Regions from separate parts of the Bradyrhizobium barranii subsp. barranii genome, predicted to be linked through region 1. Evidence: riboswitches for the same ligand, from Rfam matches in the RefSeq annotation. Region 1 holds a riboswitch; the other holds the start of a gene.
What was found. A riboswitch is a leader RNA that binds a small molecule or an ion and turns the genes downstream of it on or off. The one in region 1 is predicted to bind glycine.

Region 1 (8,761 bases):
CAGAATATAGTCGGCGCCGGCCGCGGCGCGCTGGGCGGCGATGTTGGGCCAGCCGTCGCGGGGATTGACGATGCGCAATCGGCTGAGCGCAAAATTGCCCATGGCGCGCGCGGCCATGCCGATGTTTTCGCCAAGCTGCGGCTCGACCAGGATCACGATGGGACCGTCGAGGGAAAGGCCCGCCTTGGTCTTGTCAGTCCCCGACATCTCGCTTCGCTTTCACACTGGTTCTCAAGGCCTTGGCAAGGCGCTCTTCAGGAGTTGATTCAAAGCCGGCCCAAGGGGGCGGCTGCCCGTTCGCTTGTCGTTTGCCTGTCCTGACGAAATTCTCAAGGGAAATAACGGGTTGGATTCGACTTTTGAATCTCTTCTGAAGCCTGAGGCCCGCCCCCTGCGGCAGGGCCCGCCCGCCCCGCATCTGGGCAAGCTGGATGAGCTAAAAGTGCATAATCCCTTGGCTTTCGCCCGCTGCAGTCAGGTGCTATGAGGCGGCGGATATTCCCGTTCGCGCCCCCGGGCGCCCGTTCCCAAGAGGCTTCTCCGATCATGGCAAAAATCAAGGTGTCCAACCCCGTCGTCGAACTCGATGGCGACGAGATGACCCGGATCATCTGGCAGTACATCAAGGACAAGCTGATCAACCCGTACCTCGATGTCGAGCTGCTGTATTTCGACCTGGGCATGGAGTACCGCGACGAGACCAACGATCAGGTCACCATCGACGCCGCCGAGGCGATCAAGAAGGTCGGCGTCGGCGTCAAGTGCGCCACCATCACCCCGGACGAGGCCCGGGTGAAGGAGTTCAACCTCAAGCAGATGTGGAAGTCGCCGAACGGCACCATCCGCAACATCCTCGGCGGGGTGATCTTCCGCGAGCCGATCATCTGCAAGAACGTGCCGCGCCTGGTTCCCGGCTGGACCAAGCCGATCATCATCGGCCGCCACGCCTATGGCGACCAGTACCGCGCCACCGACATCAAGTTCCCGGGCAAGGGCACGCTGTCGATGAAGTTCGTCGGCGAGGACGGCACCGTCATCGAGAAGGAAGTGTTCAAGGCGCCCGGCGCCGGTGTCGCCATGGAGATGTACAATCTCGACGACTCCATCATCGACTTCGCCCGCGCCTCGCTGAACTACGGCCTGCTGCGCAACTACCCGGTCTACCTCTCGACCAAGAACACCATCCTCAAGGTCTATGACGGCCGCTTCAAGGACATCTTCCAGGACATCTACGACCGCGAATTCAAGAAGGAATTCGAGGCCAGGGGCCTGACCTACGAGCACCGCCTGATCGACGACATGGTGGCCTCGGCGCTGAAATGGTCCGGCGGCTATGTCTGGGCCTGTAAGAACTACGACGGCGACGTGCAGTCCGACACGGTCGCGCAGGGCTACGGCTCGCTCGGCCTGATGACCTCGGTGCTGCTCACCCCCGACGGCAAGACCGTGGAAGCCGAAGCCGCCCACGGCACGGTGACCCGCCACTACCGCGAGCACCAGAAGGGCAAGGAGACCTCGACCAACTCGATCGCGTCGATCTTCGCCTGGACCCGTGGCCTCGCCCACCGCGCCAAGCTCGACAACAATGCCGAGCTCGCCAAGTTCGCGAGCACGCTGGAGAAGGTCTGCGTCGACACCGTCGAGGAAGGCTACATGACCAAGGACCTCGCGCTCCTGGTCGGCGCCGACCAGCGCTGGCTCTCGACCACCGGCTTCCTCGACAAGGTTGCCGAGAATCTCACGAAAGCGTTGGCGTAAGCCCGCGCATTATTTTCGTCTGATCGGGGTTAGACATCATTATGGGCCGCGCCGAGGCGCGGCCCATTTTTTGAGCCCCCTCGCGCGGAGATGCGACCATGTCGATCAAGCTTGCCGTCCCCTGCCTGATGCTGCTGGCCGCCATGGCCGGACCCGCCGCAGCCGCGGAGCCGCTCCCCGACGCCATCGCCGCCCCCGGCGAGACCGTCGTGCTCAGCGTCCATGCCGAAGGCGCGCAGGTCTATGACTGCAAGGCAGCCGCCGACGGCAAGCTTGCCTGGGCCTTCCGCGAGCCGGTGGCGACGCTGCTCGCCGAGGGCAAGACCGTCGGCCGCCACTATGCCGGCCCGAACTGGGAACTCGCCGACGGCAGCGCCGTGGCCGGCAAGGCCATCGGCAACGCGCCGGGCGCAACCGCCGCCGATATCCCCTGGCTCAAGCTGGAGGTCGCCTCCCGCCGCGGCAGCGGCATCCTGACGCCGGTCACCACCGTCCAGCGCATCAACACCCACGGCGGCAAGCTCGACGGCGCATGCGACACGGCCGGCGAATTCAAAAGCGCGCCCTACTCGGCCGACTACATTTTCCTGAAGAAGGGATGACCGCCTAGCGGTCGGTGTCGTCGCGCTCCGCCCGCGCCAATTCTGCCGCCGCAAGATCGCCGGTCTCCTCGAGCCGTGCCTTCGCGGTCTGATGGACGTGGGCGCCGAGCGTCGGCATGCGCTCGATCAGCGCGTGAAAATCCTGGGCGTCGAGCACGAGCAGCCGCGTCTTGCGCGTCGCCGTCACCGTGCCGCTGCGCTTGGTCTTATGTAGCAGCGCGATCTCGCCGAAGAAGGTGCCGTCGGTGAGGCGCACCTGCTGGCTCGGCAGCGCGATCTCGACCTCGCCGGCAGTGATGAAATACATCGACGAGGCGGTATCGCCACGGCGCACCAATATTTCGCCCTGCTCGATGGTGCGGGCCCGGAGCAACCGCATGATGTCGGCGATCTCCGCGGCCGAAAGATGCGAGAACAGCGGCACCCGCGCCAGCATGCCCCAGGTCACCACGAAATCGCGCCGCCTCACCTCCTCGGCGAAGGCGGTCGAGATGATCGCGACCGGCAGCGCGATCATGGCAAAGCCTGAGATGATCGCGAACACCGAGATGAATTTACCGAGCGGCGTCACCGGCACGACGTCGCCATAGCCGACGGTGCCGAGCGTCACGATTGCCCACCACATCGCGTCCGGAATGGTGCCGAGCTTGCTGGGCTGCACATCACGCTCGATGGCGTAGAGCAGCGAGGCGAAGGTCAGTACCACACCGATCAGGATGACGATGCAGCCAATCAGCGCACGCCGCTCGGCATGGATGGCCGCGAGCAGCGAGCGCATCGCCGGCGAATAACGGATCAGCTTGAAGAACGGCAGCACGCCGAGCCCAGCCAGCGTCGCGTGCCGGCCGGTGGCCAGCACGATCGCGGCCGGCAGGAACGCCATGAGGTCGATGATGCCGAGCGCGGAGAAGGCATAAGAGAGCCGGTCGGACAGCGCGGAGCCGTTGCGCTGGGTGTGCCCCGCAACGGTCCACAGCCGCGCCAGATATTCGAGCGCGAACACGATGACGGCGAGGACGGCGACCGCGCTGAACAGCGTGTCGAACCGCGCGTCGAGCTCCGGCACCGAGGCGAGGATCATCGCGACCACGTCGAGCACGATGACGCTGATGATCACCTGGATGAAGCGCGACCCGATCGAGTAGGCGAGCGGATCGTGCTCCAGCAATTCGTACAGGCGATCCCTTAGGTTGGGATCGGCCGAGCCACGTCCTCGCGGAACGAGGCGCATGGCCGTTTATGCGCCTGCCATCGCTTTTTCGATCGCCGCGAGCGCCTCGGGCGCTTTGGCGCCATCGGGACCGCCAGCCTGCGCCATGTCGGGCCGGCCGCCGCCGCCCTTGCCGCCGAGCGCCTCGGAGGCGACGCGCACCAGGTTCACGGCATTGAAGCGCGCGGTGAGATCGGCGGTGACGCCGACCACGATCCCGGCCTTGCCGTCTTCGGTGACGCCGACGATGGCGACCACGCCGGAGCCGATCTGCTTCTTGCCGTCGTCCGCAAGGCTCTTGAGATCCTTCATCTCGATGCCCTCGACCGCGCGCGCCATCAGCTTGACGTCGCCGATTTCGCGCACGCCTGCGGCTGCGCCGTTCCCGACGGATGTACCACCGCCCATCGCGAGCTTCTTGCGGGCGTCGGAGACCTCGCGCTCGAGCTTCTTGCGCTCCTCCATCAGCGCTGCGATGCGCGCCGGGACGTCGTCGATCGAGGTGCGCAGCTCGTTGGCCGCGGTCTTCGCCAGCGCCATGGTCTCGTTGGCGTGCCTGCGCGCATAATTGCCGGTCAGCGCCTCGATGCGGCGCACGCCGGAGGCCACCGCGCTCTCGCCGGTCAGCGTGATCAGGCCGATGTCGCCGGTGCGCTTGACGTGCGTGCCGCCGCAGAGCTCGACCGACCAGCCGAGCGCGTTGGCGCCGCGCTCCCGCGCGGTCCTGCCCATCGAGACGACGCGGACCTCGTCGCCGTATTTCTCGCCGAACAGGGCGCGCGCCCCGGCCTCGCGGGCCTCGTCCACGCCCATGACGCGGGTGGTGACCTCGTCGTTCTCCAGCACCACGTCGTTGGCGATGTCCTCGACGCGGGCGAGTTCTTCCGCCGTGATCGGCTTCGGATGCACGAAGTCGAAGCGCAGGCGATCCGGCGCGACCATCGAGCCGCGCTGGGCGATGTGATCGCCGAGCACCTGGCGCAGCGCCTCGTGGATGAGATGCGTCGCCGAATGGTGCGCGCGGATCGAGGAACGCCTGCCGTGATCGACCTCGAGCTGCAGCGCAGTGCCGAGCTTCAGCTCGCCGCTCTCCACGGTGCCGACGTGAACGAAGAAATCGCCGAGCTTCTTCTGCGTGTCGGTGACGCGGAACTTGATGCCGCCCTCGCCGGTCAGCACGCCGGTGTCGCCGACCTGACCGCCGGACTCCGCATAGAACGGCGTCTGGTTCAGCACGATCGCACCAGTGTCTCCGGCCTTGAGGCTTGTGGCTTCCTTGCCGTCCTTGACCAGCGCGGTCACCACGCCCTCGGCGGTCTCGGTCTCGTAGCCCAGGAATTCGGTGGCCCCGAGCTTCTCGCGCAGCGGGAACCAGATCGCTTCGGACGCCGCCTCGCCCGAACCCTTCCAGGACTCGCGCGCCTTGGCCTTCTGGCGCTCCATCGCGTCGGTGAAGGAGGCCTGGTCGACGCCGATGCCGCGCGACTTCAGCGCGTCCTGCGTCAGATCCAGCGGGAAGCCGTAGGTGTCGTACAGCGTGAAGGCGACGTCGCCGTCGAACATGTCGCCCTTTTTCAGCGACGCGCTCTTCTCGTCGAGGATGGCAAGGCCGCGCACCAGCGTCTTGCGGAAGCGGGTCTCTTCCAGCCGCAGCGTTTCCTCGATCAGGTTTTCAGCGCGCATCAGGTCGGGATAGGCTTGGCCCATCTCGCGCACCAGCGCCCAGACCAGGCGATGCATCAACGGCTCCTTGGCGCCGAGCAACTGCGCATGGCGCATCGCGCGGCGCATGATCCGGCGCAGCACATAGCCGCGGCCCTCGTTCGAGGGCAGCACGCCATCCGCGACCAGGAAGGCGGAGGAGCGCAGATGGTCGGCGATGACGCGGAACGAGGCGACGGTCTGCTCGTTCGGCCCGCTGCCGAGCGCGGACGCGGTCGCATCGATCAGATGGCGGAACAGGTCGGTCTCGAACACGCTGTCGACGCCCTGCATGATGCAGGCCATGCGCTCCAGCCCCATGCCGGTGTCGATCGAGGGACGCGGCAGATCCACGCGCTCCTCCTTCGTCACCTGCTCGTACTGCATGAACACGAGATTCCAGAATTCGAGGAAGCGGTCGCCGTCCTCTTCCGGCGAGCCCGGAGGTCCGCCCCAGATGTGCTCGCCGCGGTCGATGAAGATCTCCGAGCACGGGCCGCACGGCCCGGTGTCGCCCATCGCCCAGAAATTGTCCGAGGTCGGGATACGGATGATGCGGTCGTCGGAGAAGCCGGCGATCTTCTTCCACAGGCCGGCCGCCTCGTCGTCGGTGTGGTAGACGGTGACGAGCAGCTTGTCCTTTTTCAGCCCGAACTCCCGGGTGATCAGGGTCCAGGCCAGCTCGATCGCGCGCTCCTTGAAATAGTCGCCGAACGAGAAGTTGCCGAGCATCTCGAAGAAGGTGAGATGGCGCGCGGTGTAGCCGACATTGTCGAGGTCGTTGTGCTTGCCGCCGGCGCGCACGCATTTCTGCGACGTGGTGGCGCGCTGATAGGGCCGCTTCTCGACGCCGGTGAAGACGTTCTTGAACTGCACCATGCCGGCATTGGTGAACATCAACGTCGGATCGTTGCGCGGCACCAATGGCGAGGACGACACGATCTCGTGGCCGTTCTCGGCAAAGAAGTTCAGAAAGGTCGACCTGATCTCGTTGACGCCGCTCATGTTCATCCAATCGGGTGTGCTTGGACCCGCGATACGCCATCCAAACCGGGCATTTGGGCTGATATCTGCGGGTCAAAGCGCTTTTAGACAAGGCCAGCTGCGCTGTCCAGAAACTGTGCAAGGAGATCAGTGAGTTGCCGCAGGCGCGCAATCCCGTTTGCAATCCCGTTGAAAGCCGCCAGGTGCGCGTTGACAGGCTTGGCCGGGCTGTGGTCTGTACCCATCTGTATCGTACGGCCACGTCGGGAGAGACCGGCTTTGGTGCCGGCGCCGAAGGAGCAACCGCCCCGGAAACTCTCAGGCAAAAGGACCGCGTGGCTTTGACGACATCTGGAAAGAGGCGCCGACGGGCATAGCCCGGACGACGTCCGCCGACGGGATAATACTCTCAGGCACAGCGACAGATGGGGCTTCGACTGGTTGCTACCGGGGAATCGTCCCCGGGGAACCGCCGAGGGCCCCGTGATGCTTGCGCGCGACGACCAAGATTCCCTCAAACGTACGCCCCTTCATGGGCTTCATGTCTCCCTCGGCGGCAAGATGGTGCCGTTCGCGGGCTATGACATGCCCGTTCAGTACCCCGCGGGCGTCCTGAAAGAGCACCTCCATACCCGTTCCTCCGCCGGCCTGTTCGACGTCTCCCATATGGGCCAGCTCGCGCTTCGGCCGAAGTCGGGCAAGGTCGAGGACGCTGCCCGCGCGCTGGAACGGCTGGTGCCGCAGGATATCGTGGCGATTGCCCCGGGACGGCAGCGCTATGCCCAGTTCACCAATCCGGACGGCGGGATTCTCGACGATCTGATGGTCGCCAATTTCGGCGACCACCTGTTCCTGGTCGTCAACGCCGCCTGCAAGGAAGCGGACGAAGCGCATCTGCGCGCGCATCTCTCGGACGACTGCATCATCGATTCGCTTCAAGACCGCGCCCTGATCGCGCTGCAGGGCCCGAAGGCAGAAGCCGCGCTGGCGAAATTGTGTGCAGAGGCCCCCTCCATGAAGTTCATGGATGCCGGCCCGCACAAGGTCGCCGGTCTCGACTGCTTCGTCTCGCGCTCCGGCTACACCGGCGAGGACGGGTTCGAGATTTCGGTCCCCGCGGCCGATGCCGAGCGCCTCGCCAAAACGCTGCTGGACAATCCCGATGTGATGCCGATCGGCTTAGGGGCCCGCGACAGCCTGCGGCTGGAAGCCGGGCTCTGCCTCTACGGCCACGACATCGACACCGCCACCACGCCGGTCGAGGCCGCGCTGGAATGGTCGGTGCAGAAGAGCCGCCGCAGCGGCGGCGCGCGCACCGGCGGCTTTCCCGGCACTGATGCGATCCTCGCTCATTTCGATCACGGCGCAAGCCGCCGCCGCGTCGGCCTGCGCACGGAAGGCCGCGCGCCGGTGCGCGAGGGCGCGCTGCTGTTTGCGGATGACGCCGGCGGCGAGCCGATCGGAAAGGTCACCTCGGGCGGCTTCGGCCCGAGCCTGAATGCGCCGGTCGCGATGGGCTATGTGCCCACGGCATCGAGCGCGCTCGATACAAAACTCTTCGCCGAAGTGCGCGGCCAGCGGCTGCCGCTCACGGTCGCCGCCATGCCTTTCGTGAAAAACACCTACAAACGCTGAGGACTGAGAAAATGACCACGACGCTGTACACCTCCGACCACGAATGGCTGGCCATCGACGGCGATGTCGCCACCGTCGGCATCACCGACTACGCGCAGTCGCAGCTCGGCGACGTCGTATTCGTCGAGTTGCCGAAGGTCGGCCGCAGCCTGAAGAAGGCGGAAGCCGCCGCCGTCGTGGAATCGGTGAAGGCCGCCTCCGACGTCTACGCGCCTGTCACCGGCGAAGTGCTCGAGACCAACGACGCGCTCGCCGCCGAGCCGGCGCTGGTCAACTCGGACGCGCAAGGCAAGGCGTGGTTCTTCAAGATCAGAATGGCCGACAAGAGCGAGCTCGGCGGCCTCATGGATGAGGCCGCCTACAAGGCACATACGGCGTGAGATGAAGCGAACTCTGACCTCATATTCGGTGTCATCACCCGCCTTGTGCGCACTGCGCACTGGGGCGGGTGATCCAGTACGCCGCGGCTTCTCGGCTCAAGCCGTGACGCCTGCGTTTACTGGATGCCCCGCCTTCGCGGGGCATGACGGCGACAGCGAAATCTAAAGCGAGGACCCATGATGACCGCGCACCGCAAATCCAATGGCGACGCCGCCGCCACCTTCGTTCGCCGCCACATCGGCCCGTCGGCGCGCGACGTCACCGCCATGCTGGAGGCCGTCGGCGCCAAGAGCGTCGACGCCCTGATGGCGGAGACGCTGCCGGCCTCGATCCGGCAGACCGCTCCGCTCGATCTCGGCAAGCCCTTGAGCGAGACCGAGGCGATCGCGCACATGGCCGAGCTCGCGCGAGAGAACCAGGTCTTCACCTCGCTGATCGGCCAGGGCTATTCCGGCACGGTTTTGCCCGCGGTGATCCAGCGCAACATTTT
Region 2 (8,761 bases), 150 kb from region 1:
CGCTTCGGCATCATGAAGGCGACGCGCGAGGACGGCTTGCCGATGGATTCGAGCACGAGGCCGTAGGGCTCCTTCAGCTTCAGCGTGATCGTCTTGGGGTCGGTCGCCTCGATGCTCGCAGTAAACTGCATCATCTGCTGGCCCATGCCGTCGACCGCGGCCCAGCGCTTCAGCGAAGCGGCGCAGTCTTCCGCCGTCACCGGCGTACCGTCGTGCCACTTCAGGCCGTCGCGCAGCGTGAAGGTGTAGGTGAGCTTGTCGTCGGAGATCTTCCAGTCCGCCATCTGCGGCTGGATCTTGAAGTTCGAGTCCGTCGCGATCAGCGTGTCGTAGACCATGTAGCCATGGTCACGCGTGATGTAGGCGGTGGTGAAAATCGGATCGATGATGCGCAGATCCGAATGCATCACCGCGGTGATGGTCTTGCTGGCGGCGGCAAGTACAGGCGAGGCCATCGCCGTCGAAAGCGCAACGACCGATAGCGCAAGTGTGGAGGCGAACGCGCGACGCCCCCGGCGCATCAAGCTCAACATAAAAGTTTCTCCTGACGTGAAACTGTTCAAAGGCAGGTTATTGGTTGAGCATTCGGTTCGTTCTTTAGGCGAACTAACCTCATGCGATGCCTTTGTCTTTCGAGACTTGCAGACAGTGCTGAGCGCGTCAATCCGGTTTCGCTGCAGCCCCAAGCGGCGCGCTCACGGGCTCCACAAAGATCGGTTTGGCTCTACAACGCTTTCCGCCAGTCCCGTCCGCGCCAATGCAATGCGCGTTCCATCTTTCGAAGCTTGAGAGACATTAAGATGAATCCAGCCAATCTTCCCTTCGATTCCGAGGCGATGCTTGAGGGCCTGCGCACCTGGGTGGAATGCGAGAGCCCGACCTGGGACGCGGGTGCCGTCAACCGCATGCTCGATATCGCAGCGCGGGATATGGCGATCATGGGTGCGACGATCGAACGCATCGGCGGCCGACAGGGCTTCGGCGGCGTGATCCGCGCGCGCTTTCCGCATCCGAAACAGGGCGAGCCGGGCATCCTGATCGCCGGCCACATGGATACCGTCCACCCGGTCGGCACCATCGAGAAGCTGAAATGGCGGCGCGAGGGCAACAAGTGCTACGGCCCCGGCATCTACGACATGAAGGGCGGCAACTATCTCTCGCTGGAAGCGATCCGGCAGCTGGCACGCGCTTCCTTCACCACGCCGCTGCCGATCACCGTGCTGTTTACGCCCGACGAGGAAGTCGGCACGCCCTCGACGCGAGACCTCATCGAGGCGGAAGCCGCGCGCAACAAATATGTGCTGGTGCCCGAACCGGGCCGCGCCGACAACGGTGTCACCACCGGACGTTACGCCATCGCGCGTTTCAATCTGGAAGCGACGGGCCGGCCGAGCCATGCCGGCGCGACATTGTCGGCCGGACGCTCGGCGATCCGCGAGATGGCGCGGCAGATCCTCGCCATCGACGCGATGACGACGGAGGACTGCACCTTCTCTGTCGGCGTCGTGCACGGCGGACAATGGGTCAATTGCGTTGCCACGACCGCCACCGGCGAGGCGCTGTCCATGGCCAAGCGCCAGGCCGATCTCGACCGCGGCGTCGAGCGAATGCTGGCGCTGTCGGGCACGTCCAATGATGTCACGTTCAAGGTGACGCGCGGCGTCACGCGCCCCGTATGGGAGCCCGATGCCGGCACCATGGCGCTGTATGAAAAGGCGCGCGGCATCGCCAAATCGCTCGGCACTGAGCTACCGCATGCGAGCTCCGGCGGCGGCTCCGACGGCAACTTTACCGGCGCGATGGGCATCCTGACGCTCGACGGCCTCGGCGTGCGCGGCGGCAACGGCCACACGCTGGAAGAATTCATCGAGGTCGAGAGCCTGGTCGAGCGCGGGCGCCTGATGGCGGGCTTGCTGGCGACGCTGGAGTAAATTGAATCAACTTTGCACTGCACAATGCGTTGGCAGTCGCGGTTTAAATTTAGCCTTGTCTAAAAATGAGGCGCATCGTACTGCTCGATTGTCCACGCGACGATGCGGGAGAGATCGCAACGAGAGTTCAGGCTTTCGTTGCGGCGCCGACGGAGCAACCGCCCCGGAAACTCTCAGGCAAAAGGACCGTATCGTCAGGACGATCTGGAGAGAGGCGGCACGATCTTGGGATCGTGACGTCCACCGAAGGGGATAGTCCGGAGCTGACCTCGCCGAGGTCCGCGCCGGATCAAGCTCTCAGGTAACCGTGACAGATGGGGCGCCGCCAACGGCCTTTGGCCGGCGGTTAGCCGACTCTAACTCACGGGAGCCCCGAACCTGCCATGACCCATATCGCCATCATCGGCGCCGGCATCACCGGCGTAACGACCGCCTATGCCCTGCTCGAACGCGGATACAAGGTGACGGTGGTCGACAAGCACCGCTACGCCGCGATGGAGACGTCCTTCGCCAATGGCGGACAGCTCTCCGCCAGCAATGCCGAGGTGTGGAACAGCATCGCCACGATCCTGAAGGGCCTGCGCTGGATGTTCCGGCGCGATGCGCCGCTGCTAATGAACCCGCGGCCGAACTGGCACAAATATTCGTGGATGAGCGAGTTCGTCGCCAATATCGGCAACTACCGCGCCAACACGGTTCAGACCACGCGGCTCGCGATCGAAGCCCGCAAGCATCTGTTCGAGATCGCGGAGCGCGAAGGCATCGACTTCGATCTCGAACGCCGCGGCATTCTGCACATCTATCACGACAAGAAGGGTTTTGAATCCGGACTGCAGGTCAATGCGCTATTGAAGGAAGGCGGGCTCGATCGCCGCCCGGTGACGCCGGAGGAGATCCGCGCCATCGAGCCGACGCTGCGCAAGGACTATTTTGGCGGCTTCTACACGCCGTCGGATGCGACGGGCGATATCCACAAGTTCACGCGTGGACTTGCGGAAGCCTGCAAGCGGCGCGGCGCGACCTTTATCCACGAAGTCAACATCGATTCCATTGCCCAGGCAGGTGGCGGCTTCGTCATCGGCTGGGCTGATCTTTCGGCCAGCGACACTGTCGCATCCGCGCGCGGCATGCTGAAGGCGGATGGCGTCGTGATCTGCGCCGGCGTGGCCAGCCGTCACTTCGCCGCCCTGCTCGACGAGCGCGTCAACGTCTATCCGGTGAAGGGCTATTCGATCACCGTGCAGCTCGACACTGCCGCAAGCCGCAATGCGACGCCGACCGTGAGCCTGCTCGACGAAGCCGCAAAAATCGTCACCAGCCGGCTCGGCGCGGATCGTTTCCGCGTCGCAGGCACCGCCGAGTTCAACGACTTCAACCGCGACATCCGCGCTGACCGCGTGCAGCCGCTGGTCGACTGGGTGCGCAGCAACTTCCCCGGCGTCGAAACGTCCAAGGTCGTGCCCTGGGCCGGGCTGCGGCCGATGATGCCGAACATGATGCCGGTGGTGCGCGCAGGACGGATGCCGGGCGTGTTCTTCAACACCGGCCACGGCCATCTCGGCTGGACCTTGTCGGCCGCGACCGCGCAGATGATTGCCGGGACCATCGACGGCTGGCGCGGGCTCAACGCACCGCCGACCGCCCCCTCACTCTGCGAGTTCCGTCATGCATCCTGAGTGGTCGATATCGGAGGCTCGGCGGCCCCTTGCGACCGCCCTGCCCTTGGCACACAATTTGCCCCGAAACGTCGGCTTCCACGGCCGGCTTTCCAGCCCGAGTGACAGGCGTGCATGATAGACAGAACCGATTCCACGGGGGCCTCCCGGCCCCACAAGTTCCGCAGCCGGAGATAGGTGCATGCTAGGTTATCTCATTCGCCGCGTTCTGGCCGCGGTGCCCGTGATGGGCGTCGTCGCACTGTTCGTCTTCCTGCTGCTGCGGCTGACGCCGGGCGATCCCGCCGCCATTCTCGCCGGCGATAACGCGACGCCGGAACGGCTGGAACGCATCCGCGACTCGCTCGGCCTCAACGAGCCGCTGATCGTGCAATTCATCACCTGGGTGAACAAGCTGCTGCACGGCGATCTCGGGACGTCGCTGATCTCCAACCTGCCAGTCATGAAGATGATCAGCCAGCGCGTCGAGCCGTCGATCTCGATCGCGCTCTCGACAATCATTCTGGCCGTCATCGTCGCCGTGCCCCTGGGCGTCATCGCGGCGTGGAAGCACGGCACCTGGATCGATCGTTTCGTGATGGGCCTCTCCGTGCTCGGCTTCTCCGTGCCGGTGTTCGTGGTCGGCTATCTCCTTATCGAGGTCTTCGCGATCGACCTTCGCTGGGGGCCGGTGCAGGGCTTCCGCAGCATCTTCAACGGCTTTGGACCGTTCTTCGAACGCATCATCCTGCCGACCTGCGCGCTCTCCTTCATCTACATCGCGCTGATCGCGCGCATGACGCGTGCGGCGATGCTCGACGTGCTTGGTGAGGACTACGTCCGCACCGCCCGCGCCAAGGGCATCAACGAGGTCGCCGTGATGATGCGCCATGCGCTGCGCAATGCCGCGGTGCCCGTTATCACCGTGATCGGCACCGGCTTTGCGCTGCTGATCTCCGGCGTCGTCGTCACCGAGAGCGTGTTCAACATCCCCGGCATCGGCCGCCTCACGGTGGACGCGGTGTTGGCGCGCGACTACCCAGTCATCCAGGCGATGATCCTGCTGACGTCGCTGATCTATGTCGTCGTCAATCTCCTGATCGACGTCGCCTACACGCTGCTCGATCCCCGGATCCGGTACTAGGGCTAAGGATAACAACAAAAATGTCCGTCGATAGCCTTCCCCAGTCGTCCATTCCGATCACGTCGCCGCTGCGGCCGCGTTTCGGATTCCTCACCTCGACGCCGATCATCGCGGCGGCCACGATCCTGCTCGCGTTGATCGTGCTGGTCTCGATCCTGGCGCCGCTGATCGCGCCGCACGATCCGGTCCAGCTTGCGCCCTCGCAGCGGCTGAAGCCGGCCTCGGCGCAGTTCCTGCTCGGCACCGACGCCTATGGCCGTGACCTCTTGTCGCGCGTCATCTATGGCGGCCGCATCTCGCTCCTGATCGGCATCGGCTCGGCGATCCTGTCGATCGTCATCGGTCTTGCGATCGGCCTCGTCTCCGGCTTCTTCAAGCTGGTCGATGCCGTCCTGATGCGCGTCATGGACGGCCTCATGGCGATGCCGAGCATCCTGCTCGCGATCGCCGTGGTGTCGCTGTCCGGCGCCAGCATCTGGACCGTGCTGGTCGCGATCACCATCCCCGAAATACCGCGCGTGGCACGCCTGGTGCGCTCGGTCGTGCTGTCCGCGCGTGAGGAACCTTACGTCGAGGCCGCGATCTCGGTCGGCTCCAGCCTGCCGAAGATCATGTGGCGACATCTGATGCCGAACACGATCGCGCCGCTGATCGTCCAGGGCACCTATGTCTGTGCCTCCGCGATCCTGACCGAGGCCATTCTCTCCTTCCTCGGCGCCGGTATCTCGCCGGAGACGCCGACCTGGGGCAACATCATGGCCGAGGGCCGTCAGTATTTTCAGCTCAAGCCGACGCTGATCTTCTGGCCGGGCCTGCTGCTTTCGATCGCCATCCTCAGCATCAATCTGATCGGCGACGCCGCCCGCGACGCCCTCGATCCCCGCATGAAGCAGCGGGAGGGCAAGTGATGACGGATCAAGTGATGACCAACCCAGTTCTCGACATCAACAACCTCGTCGTCTCCATCGGCAAGAAGCCGAAGGGCGCAAACATCATCGACGGGATCTCGATCCAGGTGCATAAGGGCGAGACACTGTGTCTCGTCGGCGAAAGCGGCTCGGGCAAGTCGGTGACCTCGCTCACCACGATGGGCCTGCTGCCGAAGGGCACGCTGGTTCCGACCGGCGGCAGCGTCAAGCTGGTCGGCGAAGAGATTCTCACCGCGACCGATCGCCGCCTGCGCCAGCTCCGCGCGACGCAGATGGCGACGATCTTCCAGGAGCCGATGACCGCGCTCAATCCGGTGGTGCCGGTCGGCCGTCAGATCGACGAGGTCCTGCGCGCCCACACCGATCTCGACGCCAAGGCGCGGAAGAAGCGCATTCTCGACATGATGGAGCAGGTCCGCCTGCCCCAGGTCGAGCGCATCTTCGCCTCCTATCCGCATCGCCTGTCCGGCGGCCAGCGCCAGCGCATCATGATCGCGATGGCGCTGGTGCTGGAGCCGAAGCTGCTGATCGCCGACGAGCCGACCACCGCGCTCGACGTCACCACGCAGAAGCAGATCCTGACGCTGATCCGCGACCTCCAGCGCGATCACGGCACCGCCGTCCTGTTCATCACCCACGACATGGGCGTGGTTGCCGAGATCGCCGACCGCGTCGCTGTGATGCGACAGGGCCGGCTGGTCGAGACCGGTCCGCTCGAGACCGTGCTGCGCAACCCGACCATGGAGTACACCCGCAATTTGCTTTCTGCGGTGCCGAGCCTGGTGCCGCGCGCGGCACGGCCCGAGACCAAGGAGCCGGTGGTGCTGGAGGCCAACGAGCTCGGCAAGGTCTATAAGGAGCGCGCCTTCTTCGGCAAAGGCCGCGAGGTCGTCGCCGCCGACAAGGTCACGCTGACGCTGCGCAAGGGCCGCACGCTCGGCATCGTCGGCGAGAGCGGCTCGGGCAAGTCGACGGTGGCGCGGTGCATCGTGCGCCTGATCGATCCGACCTCCGGCGGCGTGCGCCTTGCCGGCCGCGAGATCGCCGACATCTCGCGCCGCCTGCTCCAGCCGCACCGGCAGAAGATCCAGATCGTGTTCCAGGATCCCTACCGCTCGCTCAACCCGCGCATTACCGTCGGCGAGAGCATCGCGGAAGGCCCGATCAATTACGGCACCTCGCATGCCGATGCGATGAAGCGGGCGCGCGAATTGCTCGAGCTCGTCGGCCTGCCCGCGGACGCAGTGACGCGCTATCCGCACCAGTTCTCCGGCGGCCAGCGCCAGCGCATCGCCATTGCGCGTGCGCTCGCGCTCGACCCCGACGTGCTGGTCGCGGACGAAGCGGTCTCGGCACTCGACGTCTCGGTTCAGGCGCAGGTGCTGGAACTGCTCGACGAGATCCAGAACCGGCTCGGCATCGCCATCCTGTTCATTACCCACGATCTCCGCGTCGCAGCCCAGATCTGCGACGAGGTCGTGGTGATGCAGCACGGCCGTGTCGTCGAACAGGGCCTGGCCGCCGAGGTGCTGACGCATCCGAAGGAAGCCTACACCAAGGCGCTGCTGGAGGCCGCACCGGGCCGCGGCTGGGATTTTGCGAACTTCAGGCCGGTGTCGGAAGGCGTCGCGGCGACGGCTTGATCCGCATACTCCGTCATTGCGAGCGAAGCGAAGCAATCCAGACTGCCGCCGCGGAAAGATTCTGGATTGCTTCGCTTCGCTCGCAGTGACGGGTAGCGACCATCATCATTCGAAAATGACTTAAAGCCATGCGCGGCGGCATGGGCTCCTCGCTTGCCCCCGCCTCGAAGCCAAGGCTAACGTCGCGCACTTTCAAACGCTGGACCAGAATTAATGACACGTATCGCCGTCGGCGGCTTCCTGCACGAGACCAACACGTTCGCCCCGACGAAGGCGACTTTCGCGGACTTCCAGCATGGCGGCGGCTGGCCGGCCATGACGGAAGGCGCCGACGTATTGAAGGTGATGCGCCGCATCAATGTCGGCCTCGCCGGCTTCGTCGACAGCGCCGAAGCCAATGACTGGAACCTCATTCCGACGATCGCCTGCGGCGCAAGTCCGTCGGCGCATGTCACCAGGGACGCCTTCGAGCGTATCGTGAAGGTGATGGTCGACGGTATCGCCGCCGCCGGCCCGCTCGATGCGGTCTATCTCGATCTGCATGGCGCGATGGTGACCGAGCATCTCGACGACGGCGAAGGCGAGATTTTGGCGCGCGTGCGCCGCGTCATAGGCAAGGACGTTCCGCTCGTTGCCAGCCTCGACCTGCACGCCAACGTCACGCCCGAGATGATGGAACACGCGGATGCGCTGATCGCCTACCGCACCTATCCGCATGTCGACATGGCCGAGACCGGCCGCGCCTCCGCAAGGCACCTCGCCCTGCTGCTGCAGACCAGGCAGCGCTTTGCAAAGTCGTTTCGCCAATTGCCGTTCTTGATCGCGATCAGCTGGCAATGCACCAATGACTTTCCCACCAAGGGCATCTACGAAAAACTGGCCGCGCTGGAGAGCGACGCCGTTCCGACGCTGTCCTTCGCACCCGGCTTCCCCGCTGCAGACTTCCGCGACTGCGGCCCGAGCGTGTTCGCCTATGGCAAGACGCAGGCCGATGCCGACCGCGCGGCCGATGCGATCGTCAAACTGATCGAAAGCCACGAGGACGATTTCGACGGCAAGATTTGGTCGCCCGACGACGGCGTGCGCCATGCGATGGAACTCGCCAAGGGCGCCAGCAAGCCGATCATCATCGCCGACACTCAAGACAATCCGGGCGCCGGCGGCGATTCCGACACCACCGGCATGCTGCGCGCGCTGGTGCGCAACAAGGCGAGCGCCGCGACCGGCGCGATCTACGATCCGGCCTCGGCCAAGGCCGCGCATGCGGCCGGCGTCGGCGCCACCGTGACGCTGTCGCTCGGCGGCAAGTCCGGCATTCCCGGCGACGAGCCCTATCGCGAGACCTTCATCGTCGAGAAGCTCTCCGACGGACGCTTCATCGCGCCCGGCCCCTACTACGGTGGCCGCGAGATGGAGATGGGTCCCTCCGCGTGCCTGCGCATCGGCGACGTCCGCGTCG

Region 2: it holds a riboswitch for glycine, as region 1 does, so the genes downstream of both, J4G43_RS33490 (D-amino acid dehydrogenase) here and gcvT (glycine cleavage system aminomethyltransferase GcvT) in region 1, are expected to answer to the same signal.

What each region holds. Positions count from the first base shown of each region.
Region 1 covers NZ_CP086136.1:6,995,634-7,004,394, forward strand. The annotation lists gene J4G43_RS34275 (TrmJ/YjtD family RNA methyltransferase) at 1-207, opposite strand, end outside; gene J4G43_RS34280 (NADP-dependent isocitrate dehydrogenase) at 547-1,758, shown strand; gene J4G43_RS34285 (DUF3455 domain-containing protein) at 1,857-2,360, shown strand; gene J4G43_RS34290 (cyclic nucleotide-gated ion channel) at 2,365-3,591, opposite strand; gene alaS (alanine--tRNA ligase) at 3,598-6,276, opposite strand; glycine riboswitch at 6,510-6,598, shown strand; gene gcvT (glycine cleavage system aminomethyltransferase GcvT) at 6,742-7,890, shown strand; gene gcvH (glycine cleavage system protein GcvH) at 7,902-8,270, shown strand; gene gcvP (aminomethyl-transferring glycine dehydrogenase) at 8,451-8,761, shown strand, end outside.
Region 2 covers NZ_CP086136.1:6,841,603-6,850,363, forward strand. The annotation lists gene J4G43_RS33480 (ABC transporter substrate-binding protein) at 1-533, opposite strand, end outside; gene J4G43_RS33485 (M20/M25/M40 family metallo-hydrolase) at 801-1,931, shown strand; glycine riboswitch at 2,027-2,130, shown strand; glycine riboswitch at 2,134-2,247, shown strand; gene J4G43_RS33490 (D-amino acid dehydrogenase) at 2,315-3,607, shown strand; gene J4G43_RS33495 (ABC transporter permease) at 3,789-4,730, shown strand; gene J4G43_RS33500 (ABC transporter permease) at 4,751-5,638, shown strand; gene J4G43_RS33505 (ABC transporter ATP-binding protein) at 5,653-7,302, shown strand; gene J4G43_RS33510 (M81 family metallopeptidase) at 7,516-8,761, shown strand, end outside.